One region of the Caldanaerobius polysaccharolyticus DSM 13641 genome, then DNA from elsewhere that is predicted to be linked to it. Evidence: riboswitches for the same ligand, from Rfam matches in the RefSeq annotation. Region 1 holds a riboswitch; each other region holds the start of a gene.
The links. Region 1 has a riboswitch for cyclic di-AMP ahead of CALPO_RS14620 (C40 family peptidase). Riboswitches for the same ligand answer to the same signal wherever they lie in the genome.
Positions count from the first base shown of each region.

Region 2: it holds a riboswitch for cyclic di-AMP, as region 1 does, so the genes downstream of both, CALPO_RS0102180 (C40 family peptidase) here and CALPO_RS14620 (C40 family peptidase) in region 1, are expected to answer to the same signal.
Region 3: it holds a riboswitch for cyclic di-AMP, as region 1 does, so the genes downstream of both, CALPO_RS0103890 (LysM peptidoglycan-binding domain-containing protein) here and CALPO_RS14620 (C40 family peptidase) in region 1, are expected to answer to the same signal.
Region 4: it holds a riboswitch for cyclic di-AMP, as region 1 does, so the genes downstream of both, dapB (4-hydroxy-tetrahydrodipicolinate reductase) here and CALPO_RS14620 (C40 family peptidase) in region 1, are expected to answer to the same signal.

Region 1 is NZ_KE386494.1:1,023,204-1,026,297, reverse strand. Features, by position in the region: gene CALPO_RS0105895 (glucuronate isomerase) at 1-725, shown strand, start outside; gene CALPO_RS14620 (C40 family peptidase) at 781-1,737, opposite strand; cyclic di-AMP (ydaO/yuaA leader) riboswitch at 1,743-1,886, opposite strand; gene CALPO_RS0105885 (histidinol-phosphatase) at 2,043-2,858, shown strand; gene CALPO_RS0105880 (ArsR/SmtB family transcription factor) at 2,924-3,094, shown strand, end outside.
Region 2 is NZ_KE386494.1:247,569-250,662, reverse strand. Features, by position in the region: gene CALPO_RS0102195 (4'-phosphopantetheinyl transferase family protein) at 1-7, opposite strand, end outside; gene CALPO_RS14740 (hypothetical protein) at 282-455, shown strand; gene CALPO_RS0102185 (lactate utilization protein) at 609-1,205, shown strand; cyclic di-AMP (ydaO/yuaA leader) riboswitch at 1,202-1,336, shown strand; gene CALPO_RS0102180 (C40 family peptidase) at 1,339-2,241, shown strand; gene typA (translational GTPase TypA) at 2,357-3,094, shown strand, end outside.
Region 3 is NZ_KE386494.1:605,523-608,616, reverse strand. Features, by position in the region: gene CALPO_RS0103900 (endonuclease MutS2) at 1-1,232, shown strand, start outside; gene CALPO_RS0103895 (DUF523 domain-containing protein) at 1,237-1,674, shown strand; cyclic di-AMP (ydaO/yuaA leader) riboswitch at 1,804-1,933, shown strand; gene CALPO_RS0103890 (LysM peptidoglycan-binding domain-containing protein) at 1,939-2,748, shown strand; gene CALPO_RS13195 (PBP1A family penicillin-binding protein) at 2,795-3,094, opposite strand, start outside.
Region 4 is NZ_KE386495.1:697,995-701,088, reverse strand. Features, by position in the region: gene CALPO_RS0109910 (alpha/beta hydrolase) at 1-718, opposite strand, end outside; cyclic di-AMP (ydaO/yuaA leader) riboswitch at 892-1,022, shown strand; gene dapB (4-hydroxy-tetrahydrodipicolinate reductase) at 1,297-2,145, shown strand; gene sfsA (DNA/RNA nuclease SfsA) at 2,228-2,917, shown strand; gene CALPO_RS0109895 (DUF6612 family protein) at 2,946-3,094, opposite strand, start outside.

The sequences.
Region 1 (3,094 bases):
ATAATTGGCCTGAGGCTTGCGCAAAATTAAGGCAGTGGGGCTATGAGGTGTCGGAGGATTTTAGCGGTGACACCGCAGGACAAATACGTAAGTTTTTGAGGGAGTGGATGGACAGAATTGAAGCTGTGTACATGGCGGTATCGCTGCCATGGGATTTTGCGTATCCTGAGGATTCTCCTAGAAGTCGCATTATAGAGGAATGCGTGCTGCCTGTAGCTGGCGAGCTAAACAAGCCCTTTGCACTTATGATAGGCGTAAAGAGACAATTAAATCCTGGGCTCAAAGATGCCGGTGATGGGGTTGGAAGGGCTGATGTCAGGGCGGTGGAATACCTATGCTCTCGCTATCCCCACAATAAATTCATGGTGACGTTGCTGTCCAGAGAAAACCAGCACGAGCTGGCCGTAGCTGCACGCAAATTCAGAAACCTTATGCCCTTCGGCTGCTGGTGGTTTTTAAATAACCCCAGCCTTGTGGACGAGATAACCCGCATGAGGTGTGAGCTTTTAGGGGTGAGCTTCATACCTCAGCATTCTGATGCCAGAGTGCTGGACCAGCTGATCTACAAGTGGGAACACTCAAGAAAGATCATAGCGGATGTTCTTGTAGACAAGTACACGGACCTCGCCAGAACAGGGTGGGCTATTGAGTCCCAGGAAGTAAGGCGGGACGTGGAAAAACTGTTTGGAGGCAATTTCTGGGGTTTTCTGGAGAGGAAGTTTTAAAAGCTCATGGGGCATAAAAGGCTATCGGGATACATCCCGATAGCCTTTGTTTTAGTTAATACCTCCTAGCGCCTATATAGTATTGTCTGAACCAGCCGCTGAAGTCAGATATTACCGCCTTTTGTTTGGAGCTGCTCATATGTATAAGCTGGTTGTTTCCGATGTAAATGCCTTCGTGAGTAGGATTACCTCCGGATGTAGAGAAAAACACTATGTCACCTGGCATCAAATCATTGCTGCTCACATATGTACCCCCAGAGTATTGGGCACTAGCTGTCCTCTCTATGGATATGCCAGCCTGTTTAAATACGTATTGTACAAAGCCTGAGCAATCAAACCCTGCTGGAGATGTGCCTCCGTACACATACGGGGTGCCCAGGTACTGCTTGGCTATGTCCACCACGCTGGTGTTTGATGTAGGCCTTTCGTAGGAGCCCCTGGACGATAAAGCTGAATTGGATAAGGCTTTATTTATAGCGCTGATGGTTTGGGGTCCAGCAATGCCGTCTACAGTTAAATTATGTCTAGCCTGAAAGGCCCTTACGGCCTTTTCTGTGGCTGGCCCAAATATGCCGTCTATTCCCCCTGTGCTATAGCCCAATCTGCTGAGACTTTGTTGCAGGTTCTTTACGGCATCGCCTCTCGAGCCTATTTTAAGAGTTGTAGTGGATAAGGTTACCCCAGGCGATGTCCTGTTTATACTCCCTCTGGATGCCAGGGCGTTTCTGCCGTTTAGCAGCAGTTGAATGCGCTGGTATGTAGCAGGGCCTACGATGCCGTCAGCGGTAAGGCCGTTGCTGCTTTGAAATCTTTTTACAGCGTTTAAAGTGAGGGGACCGAATATGCCGTCAATACTGCTGTTGAAGTATCCTAGGCTTTTCAGCTCTTTTTGTAAGGTTACCACAGCTTGTCCACTGCTACCGTAGCGCAGAAGGCTGGCGGCAAAAGCAGAAGGTGTTTGCATCAGCGTGTAGGCGATCAGCGCAGATGCCACGATTTTTCTTGTGTTCAATGTAACCATCCTTTCTCTTTTAGCCTGCGAGGTTAGTTGACGGGTTCGGTAAAGAGCAAACCCTACCACTTCGAAATTTTTGCGAAGTGGATTCACCCCAAGGTTTATCCCCCGCTCCATATAGAATATGGATTAGGCTATTTATTAATTAATTATTAAGTATATTAAAATTATATTACAAATGTATTTAAAAAGTCAAATTTTCAGGGGGATTTTTATGTTAAATTAATGTTACAAAATACGGTGGGAAGATGTCTGAATATGATATAATTTAAGAATAAAAAAGCTGAATTGGAGGAATGTAAATGCATTATTGGGATTACCATGTACACCTTGAAAACGGGCCTTATACTATAGAATGGCTAAGCGAATTTGTCCGGCATGGTCAAAGCAGGAATGTGGCAGAAATAGGGTTTTCAGAGCACGGGTACAGGTTTAAACAGGCGTATCACCTTATATGCACTGATGGCTATAGAGGCAGCTGGGTTGAGAAGCACGGCGGAGAGGATATAGAAGAGTATATAGGCCTCATTGAAAAGGCTAAACATCGAGGATTTTCGGTAAAATTAGGCATTGAGCTGGATTATATACCGGAGAAAGAGGAAGAAATCAGGCAATTTGTTAAGCAGTATCCTTTTGATTACGTCATTGGCTCTATTCATTGGTTGGGGGATTGGGGAATCGACCTGGACCCAAGAGATTGGGAGGATAAAGACGTTTATGATGCCTATAAGAGATATTTTGAGATATTAAAACAAGCTGCTAAGAGCAGGATATTCAGCTTTCTCGGGCATCCTGATGTCATTAAGGTTTTTGGGTACAAGCCTTGGGAGGATATAACAGAACTCTACGAAGACGCTGCAAAGGTCATAGCTGAAAATGGGCAGTGTGTAGAGGTGAGCACGGCAGGGCTTAGAAAGCCTGTAGGTGAGATGTACCCGTCGCAGGTATTTCTGGAGATACTTTCAAAATACGGCGTTCCTGTTATTTTAAACTCAGATGCCCACTATCCTGAACACGTAGGCTATATGTTTGATAAAGGCATAGATTATATCAAAAAATGCGGCTACACGTCTCTTTGCAAATTTGAAAAGCTATCTCGCCGTATTGAGGAAATGTAGTTATATCAGGCAATTGTTCGATTGCTCGTTTTTAGCTTGACAGCTTTTATTTTTTTATATAATATATAGATAAATTTAAATGTATCTATATAGGTGGTGGTAATATAAAAGAACTGGCGAATAAATTTAAAGCGCTGGCTGATGAAAACAGGCTTAAAATCCTTAAAATGCTATATTCGGGCGAAATGTGCGTATGTGATATAACAGAAAATTTAGGTTTAAGTCAGCCTACGGTA
Region 2 (3,094 bases), 780 kb from region 1:
TTTTCATGATGGGATATATCGCTCCTCTGGTTTTGTCTTATTTATTTAATTATATCTTTAATTATATTTTAACGCGGGTTTAGTTTCAACAGATTAAAAAATATTGTAGAAGAGTCAAAAAAATGAGTAAAAAGTCTTGAAGATATGCATTTTGATGATATAATAATAGGTAAGTTTAGGTTAAGGCTGAAATTTACCCGCTAGGCGGTTGATTATAATTATTACAAAAAAAGGGTAAAATAGTTATATAGAGTAGCGCTTCAAGTAGCGAGGTGAAGAATATGAAGTGTCCACACTGCAAAAGTACAAATATAGGGAAGATAGGTAAAAAGATGTACTTTTGCAGAGACTGTGCATGTGAGTTTAAAGTGGAAAAATGGGGTGCCCTTGTATACGAGTACGACGTAGACGGCAGCGTGTTGAAAAAATACAAGGTGTGCGTAAACCTTCTGTGAGCTTAAGAGCTCACTATTTTTTTGCTTTTTTACTTTATTAATAATTTATAAATATTTTATTAATATTTATAGAGGATTTTTTACTTAAATGTAGAATTATATTCAATAGTAACAACGATGCTGGATGCAAGGTGATAGAAAGGGGGGAAAAGATTGAACGATTTCAGATTGTGGTATTATGAGTTTATGGCAAGTAACGCCATAAAGTCATTGGAGAAAAACAATATAAAAGGCTATTATGTAAAGGATATTGACAGCGCTCGCAAAAAGGTACTGGATTTGATACCAGAAGGCAGTACCATAGGTTTGGGCGGTTCTATGACTCTTAATGAACTGGACTTAATAGGCGAATTCAGGTCCAGTAAATACAAGCTGTACGACAGGTACAGAGAAGGGGCATCTAGCCAGGAAATAGAGGAAGCCAAGCGAAATTCTCTTTTGGCAGATGTCTTTGTCACAGGTACCAATGCCATAACTTTAGATGGACATCTTGTAAATTTAGATGGCAACGGCAACAGAGTTGCTGCTATGATATATGGGCCAAAAAAGGTCATAGTGGTGGCAGGGATAAATAAAGTCGTAAAGGATGTAGAAGAGGGTATAAAGAGGTGTAGAGAAGTAGCGGCAGTAATGAATGCCAGGAGGTTTAATTGTAGTCCGGAAGATATTAGCAATTGCACAGTTATAATTGGCAAACAGCCGGAGAACAGGATGCACGTGATAATAATAGGTGATGTTCTGGGATTTTAAAAAATCAGCCGAATCCGCAAGGTACGGGGAAACCATTGTCAGGGGCTAATCCATAGCGAAAGTGTGCTGTGGTAGGGTTATTCCTTTTCCGAGTCCGTCAGCTAACCCCGGAGGCTAAAGGAAGGAGAAAAAAATGAATAGGATTTACAAAAGATTTTTTTACGGAGCGCTGATAATGGGCTTTGTACTTTTTGCTCCTTTTTCTATAAAACGTGTATACGCGGATAGCCTTGGGATTATTACTGGGGATGGAGTCAATGTGAGAAGTGAGGCAAGTCTTGCGTCGAAAGTCATAACTTCTCTTAATAAGAATGACCGAGTCGTATGCGTAAAACTGACTGGTAATTGGTATAGAGTAAGGCTGTCCAATGGCAAAGAGGGATGGGTATACAGCAAGTACATAAAGGTACAACCTACTGTCATTGTTTCTAGAGAAGCGGATATGAAAAGGGCTTATATCACAAGTGACGGTGTAAACCTGAGAAACGATGGCAGCATAAACGCCAAAGTAATCGCTACGTTAAAAAAAGGCCAGCCTGTTTCTGTCAAGGGTCAGAAAAACGGCTGGTATAATGTCGTACTGGCAGATGGCCGGACGGGCTGGGTATATGGTGATTATATTTCTTTGAACGGTATTTCTTCCAGGGGTTTTGAAAGCAGATTGAATGGCCAGAGCGTAGTAGAATACGCGAAACAGTTTTTAGGAACGAGGTACGTTTACGGTGGAACGTCGCCATCGGGTTTTGATTGTTCAGGGTTTACCTCCTATGTATATAAACACTTCGGTATAACGCTGCCAAGGGTGGCAAGCGACCAGGGCAACTACGGCGTGTATGTTTCTAAGGATGATTTGGAGCCCGGAGATCTAGTGTTTTTCGCGACAAGTGGAGGTAGGAATATAACCCATGTAGGGATTTACATAGGCGACAATCAGTTTATACACAGTTCCTCATCGCGCAGAGGCGTAATCATCAGCAAACTGGAAGGCTACTACAGCGACACATATGTGACTGCCAGGCGATGTTTGAGCGAGTAGATTGGACAACGGGGTTGGAGCACTTTTGCAGCGTATTTAAAAATATGATATAATTTATATAAAGTGATGGGTACAACGTGTATCCTTTTTTTATTTACTGGAAAGGGGTAAGTTGATGCAGAAAGTTGTAAGAAATGATGTCAGAAATATTGCAATAATAGCTCATGTGGATCACGGTAAAACCACCCTGGTAGACGGTATGTTAAAGCAAAGCGGCATATTTAGGGCTAATCAAAAGGTCGAGGAGAGGGTATTGGACTCCAATGCACTGGAAAGAGAAAGAGGCATAACCATACTGGCAAAAAATACGGCTGTTAAGTACAACGACGTTACTATAAATATAGTGGATACCCCGGGGCATGCTGACTTTGGCGGCGAAGTAGAGAGGGTCCTGAAAATGGTGGACGGGGTACTTTTGTTGGTAGATGCCTTTGAAGGGCCTATGCCCCAGACAAGGTTTGTGCTGAGAAAAGCATTGGGATTAAACCTGAAACCTATTGTGGTGATAAACAAGATAGACAGACCTGATGCGAGAGTAGAACAGGTCGTTGATGAAGTCCTTGACCTATTTATTGAGTTGGGGGCCAATGACGAGCAGATTGATTTTCCTGTGGTGTATGCATCTGCGCGAGAAGGGATTGCAAAAAGGACCATGGATGAAAATTCTTCGGATTTAAAGCCCCTCTTTGATGCCATACTGGAATATATACCTGCTCCGGAAGGAGTAGTGGATGCGCCTATGCAGCTGTTGGTTACAACTTTAGAATACGATAACTACATCGGCAGGATATGCATAGGCCGTGTGGAGAGGGGAACGGTGAAAGACGGTCAAAATGTAGCTGTATGCAAAAAA
Region 3 (3,094 bases), 420 kb from region 1:
GCGACGAACAGAGCATAGAGCAAAGCCTGAGCACTTTTTCAGCACATATGACCAATATAGTGGAAATACTAAATGAGGTGGATGACAACTCCCTTGCCTTGTTTGACGAGTTGGGAGCAGGAACTGACCCCGCTGAAGGGGCGTCTTTGGCCATGGCTATTCTGGATAGGGTGCACACAAAAGGAGCGATAACTATTGCAACAACTCACTACAGCGAACTCAAGGCATATGCGCTTACAAAGGATTTTGCAGAAAATGCATCGGTAGAATTTGATGTGGAGACGTTGAGGCCCACTTATAGACTTTTAATAGGGGTGCCTGGGAAAAGCAACGCCTTTGAGATATCCCGCAGGCTGGGGCTTGATGAGAGCATAATAGAGGATGCCAGGGGTTTTCTAAGTGAAGAGAGCATAAAGTTTGAGGACTTAGTGGTGGATCTGGAAAGAAAGCGGAACATGGCGGAAGAAGAAAGAAAAGAAGCTGAGGCATTGAGACTGCAACTGGATAATTTAAAGCAGGAATACGAGGAAAGGATACAACAGCTAAAACTGGAGTACAAAAAGAAGATAAATGAAGCCAAAAGAGAAGCTTCGCAATTGCTAGTTAATGTGCGCAGGGAAGCCGACTTGCTGCTCAAGGATTTGAGGAAGGAAATGAAAGAAGGGGACATCCGCCAGCGAATGAAGGACATAGAGACGGCAAAGGACAAAATAAATAAAATGCTTGATATGGTGCTTCCTGAAGAGGAAAAGCCACAGTACGAGCAGGTAATACCAGAAGACATAAAGCCGGGGGACGAAGTCCTGGTAGTAAGCCTCAACAACCGTGGGATCGTTCAGTCGGTTAACGGCGATGAAGTATTGGTGCAGCTGGGGGTCATGAAGGTAAATGTCCCTATAAGGGATGTAAGAAAGCAAAAGCCTTCAAATGTTGTTTCAAAGAAATCAGCAATAGGGAAAATGGTAGCGCAGAAATCCATGTATATATCATCTAATATAGATTTAAGGGGTAAAAACCTTGAAGAGGCACTTATGGAATTAGATAAATACATCGACGACGCATATCTCGCCAATTTAAGCTTGGTGACAGTTATCCATGGAATAGGCACAGGGGTATTAAAAAGCGGGGTAAGGCAGTACTTAAAGACCAACAACCATGTACGGTCTTTTCGTCCAGGCAGGTACGGAGAGGGCGGAGACGGAGTTACCGTTGTCGAGCTTAAAGAGAGGTGATAGGGTGTTAATCGTTAGCGCATGCCTTGCTGGGCTTAACACCAGGTATGATGGCAAAGGCTGTATTGATGAGAAGGTGTATAAACTCATAAAAGAGGGAAAGGCCATACCGGTATGCCCTGAGCAACTGGGGGGACTTTCTACTCCCCGATGTCCTTCGGAGATTTGCGGGGGTACAGGATGTGATGTGCTGGATCGCCGAGCTAGAGTTATAACTTCCGATGGAAGGGATGTTACGGAAAACTTTGTGCGAGGAGCGTATGAAGTGTTGAAACTGGCAAAAGCGGTACGGGCAAAAAAGGCTGTGCTAAAAGCAAAAAGCCCATCTTGCGGATGGGGAAGCGTTTACGATGGCACTTTTACAGGGAACTTAATTAGGGGCAATGGCGTAACAGCAGAGCTATTGATGAGAGAGGGCATAGATATTGAAAGCAGAGGTTAAAGCCCTCTTTTTTATTTGCCAAAGATGATGGAAATACAGGCTTTATATGCCTACATTTCCATCAAATTAATATAGATTTACCTTTTGTTATTTGTTAATATTATATTAAACATATTACAAATTTATTAACAATATATTAAGCCGAATCTCCTTAAAGGAGTACGGGGGGATTTTTTCAGGGGTGAATCTCGAGGATTCGAGTAGGGTAACCTCAACCCGAACCCGGCAACTAACCTCGGAGGCGAAAGAGGAGGAAGAAGGCATATGTTCAAGTCAAAAAAGGCCACAGCATTTGTGGCGGCGTTAGCCCTATCCTTTGCCTTATCTCAGACCGCTTATTCCGGCACTTATAAGGTTGTACCGGGAGATTCCCTTTACACAATAGGGAAACTTTTTAACACCACGGCTTCAGCTATTATGAGGGATAATAACCTCACTGACACATGGATTTATCCAGGGCAGGTTTTATATGTTCCTTCGATTGTGTATACGGTGAAAAGCGGTGATACCTTGTACCTTATAGCCAAAAGGTACGGAGTATCGGTTTATTCTCTGCGCAAGGCCAATGGTATATGGGGCGATTACATATACCCTGGACAACAGCTCAACATACCAGGTTCAGGTTCGACGACAGGAACCTCATCAAATAGCGGTAGCTATCAGGAGGCATCCAGAGGATCTGTATACAGAGGCGTTATCTCTTATACGTTAAGCGATTTGGATTTATTGGCGAGATTGATAACGGCAGAGGCAGATGGAGAGCCTTATGAGGCTAAAGTAGGCGTAGGGGCTGTAGTTATAAACAGAGTCAAAGATTATCGATTTCCTGACACCATACCTGATGTGATATATGAGAAAACTGACGGATATTATCAATTTACACCTGTAGCCAATGGTTGGATCAATAAGCCGGCATCTGATGAGGCTAAAAAGGCAGCGTATGATGCACTTCATGGCAGTGATCCTACCAAAGGTGCTCTGTTCTATTTTGACGACAGCACCACGAACTCGTGGCTGTGGTCTCAACCTATAGCGGCAAGGATAGGCAGAATGGTATTCACATACCTCAGATAAAATTAAAGGAGAGGGCAGAAGAGAGGACATCTGATATGTCCTTCTTTTACTGGCCTTTTTTGCCTTTAAACAGCCCATTAATCATATCCTGAAGATTGGTTGCAGGGGATTTATGAGTACCTGAAGTATTGTCTTGCATCGTTGGGCTGTTGTTATTGTTTTCTCCCTGGTTTTGGCCGCTCTGCCCAGGAGATGTGGTGCTGTTACCGTTCTGTTCTCCTGTGCCAGAAGGAGGAGTTGCGGTGTTGTTGTCACCGGGTTGGTTTTGATTTTGGTTACCGCTTTGGGGATTAGAAGGATTTGGGTTCTCTTGGGGACCTGGGGACTCTGGAGGCGTGGTTTCTTT
Region 4 (3,094 bases), on a different contig from region 1:
GCCCTTTTTCATAAATGTGCATTTCAAAAGGCACTTTATGGCGGCGCAAGGCCATAGCAAAAAGCACGCTGTTCTCCACCGGAACCCCTTGATCATCAGCCGTATGCCATATAAACGCAGGAGGAGTATCTTTCGTTACTTTTAGCTCGTTGGAAAAGCACCTCTTCAATTCCTCCGAAGGATTTTCCCCTAAAAATGCCTCCATAGAGCCCCTATGGGTGTGCTCTTCAAAAGTTATAACAGGGTAGCATAACACCATGGCATCTGGTCTGCAACTTATCCTCTCCACCGGATCGGCGGCATTTATATCTCCACAGTCGTAATGAGTTCCTACTGATGACGCCAGATGCCCTCCTGCGGAAAAGCCCAGCACGCATATCTTGTGGGGATCTATGTTCCACTCAGCTGAATGATACCTTACCTTTCTAACGGCCCTCTTGGCATCCATTAATATATATGGGTATTTATACGGGCTTACCCTGTAATTTAAAACAAATGAATGTAAGCCTATGGAGTTTATCCACTTGGCCACCGGCTCTCCTTCGTGTTCAGCCCTCTTTACATATCCTCCCCCTGGAAAAACGATGACAGCTCCTACTGGCCTATCAGTGTGGATCAAATAAGGAACCAGATGAGGACGATCTTCTAACTCAAACCCCATTGCCCCCGGTACGCCATTATCCCACAGCATTATCCTTTCCTTACCTTTGCAGTCCATAGCGTCTCTCCCCTTTCTATATTGACAAAAGTCCACTTAATAGAATTATAGAAAAACACAATATCAATAACAAGAGCGAAGCAAACGCTGTTAGACTTGACATTGTTGTCAAAAAGATATATACTATAAAGAGAGATTGACATCATTGTAGTCAGATGAGAGTTGAAATAAATAATAAATTTACGCTGAATTTCCGCAAGGGAAACGGGGGAACCATTGTTTGGGGCGTATTCCCGTAAAGGGATAGGGCAACCTTTCAGTCCGAGCCCGTCAGCTAACCTCGTAAGCGTTGAAAGGGAGATGATCTGATATTATATGGTGAATGAACCATGGATCACTCCATGGTTTTATTTATGCTATTCTAAAATATTTTCAAAGCACTTTAGAGGATAACACCTATTGGGGTTTTCTGTTCCTCGGTTTCTGCATAAGAGCAAAACAAAGATAACTATCTAAACTTGGTTTTCATAGGATTCCCTTTATAAAACCGAGCAAAAGCGAGGGGAAATCCTTTGAAAATATAACGATATAACGCGAAACCTTCGCGAAAATTAAGTAATTTTAAAGGGGGTATGATATTGATAAAGGTATGTATGGTTGGATTAGGAAAAACTGGGTCAGTTATTGCAAAAAATCTATTAAAATCCAAAGATTTAAAATTAGTAATGGCGCTATGCTCACCAGGCAGCGAAAAAGAAGGTAAAGACCTTGGTGAACTGTTAAATACAAGAGATACAGGAATACTCGTTATGGGATCAGATAAACTATCAGATAATCTGAAATTATATAAACCTGATGTGGCGGTGGATTTTTCCACTCCTGACGCGTGCGTTCACAATATGGAGGTATTTGCAAAACATAAAGTAAATATGGTTATAGGAACAACGGGTTTTACAAAATCGCAGGAACAAAGGATAGAATCAATAGTTAAGCAATATAAAATAGGAGTTGTAATGGCTCCAAATATTACATTGGGTGTAAATGTAGTAAAATTTGTAAGTGAATTGGTTTCCAGCCTGCTATTTGATTACGATGTGGAAATTTCAGAGGCCCACCATAGGAATAAGAAAGATTCACCATCAGGTACCGCAATTAAGATTGCCGATAGTATTTTAAAGGCTAGAAAAATCAAAGAAAGAAACTTTATATACGATAGAAGCATGGTACACAAACGCGAGGATAATGAAATAGGGATTTCTTCAATTAGAGCAGGCGGTATAGTAGGAGTGCATAAAGTGATATTTGCCGGAGAAAATGATATGGTGGAGTTAACGCATCAATCATTTAGTAGAGAGGCCTTTGCAGAAGGCGCTAAGAAAGCTATACGGTTTATCGCAGGTAAAAAAGGCATGTACGATATGGATGATGTCCTCAACTTAAAAACCGTACTTCAAAATTACCTAATGGAAGATTATGCTATAATTTAAAAAGGAATGCAGATAAGCATTCCTTTTTAAATTTTTTGTGGTAGTAGTATAATGGTTAATGAAAGGTTTTAGGAGGATTAAAATGGAGATACCAAATCCTATTATAAAAGCCACGTTTATAAAAAGATTAAATCGCTTTGAAGCCAATGTAGACGTAAATGGCAGCACAACCCTTGTCCACGTGCCCAACTCGGGAAGGTGCAAAGAGCTTTTTATCCCCGGCGCTGAAGTTTACATTGAAATAAGGCAAAGGCCGGGTAGGAAAACCCCTTACGAGCTCTGCTATGTAAAGAAAAGCCACAGGCTGATTTCGATAGATTCAAGCATACCCAATAAGCTGGTGTACGAGGCTCTCCTTCAAAAAAGGATGGACGCATTCGCCGTTTACGATGATATTCAGCGGGAGAAGGTGTACGGGGATAGCCGCCTTGACATCATGCTGAGAAAAGGTAAAGACATCTGCTACATGGAGGTCAAAGGGGTTACCCTCGAAGAAAACGGCGTAGCTATGTTCCCCGATGCGCCTACCCAAAGAGGGGTAAAGCACGTAAATGAACTCATCAAAATAAAGGAAAAAGGCATGAGAGCAGCTATAATCTTCGTAATTCAGATGGATGACATAAAACACTTTACGCCCAACGACAGGACCGACCCTGAATTCGGTGCCGCTCTAAGGCTGGCTACGTCCAAAGGGGTAGAAGCCTACGCCTATACCTGCAACGTGGACTTAGGCAGTATATCGATAAAGGACATGGTAGAAATTATGCTGTAATAAAAGCCCGGGCTGTATTTTGCCATTTTTAAGGCAAATCAGGTATAGTTAATTCTCTGGCATTTTTAGCCTCTTCAGGGAGAACCACTTTTATATCAGGATCATTGATATTGCTGCAGTTCATTGAACCACTGATCATTTCCCACTTTAAAGGCACAGGCTGACCATTCTCTGAAA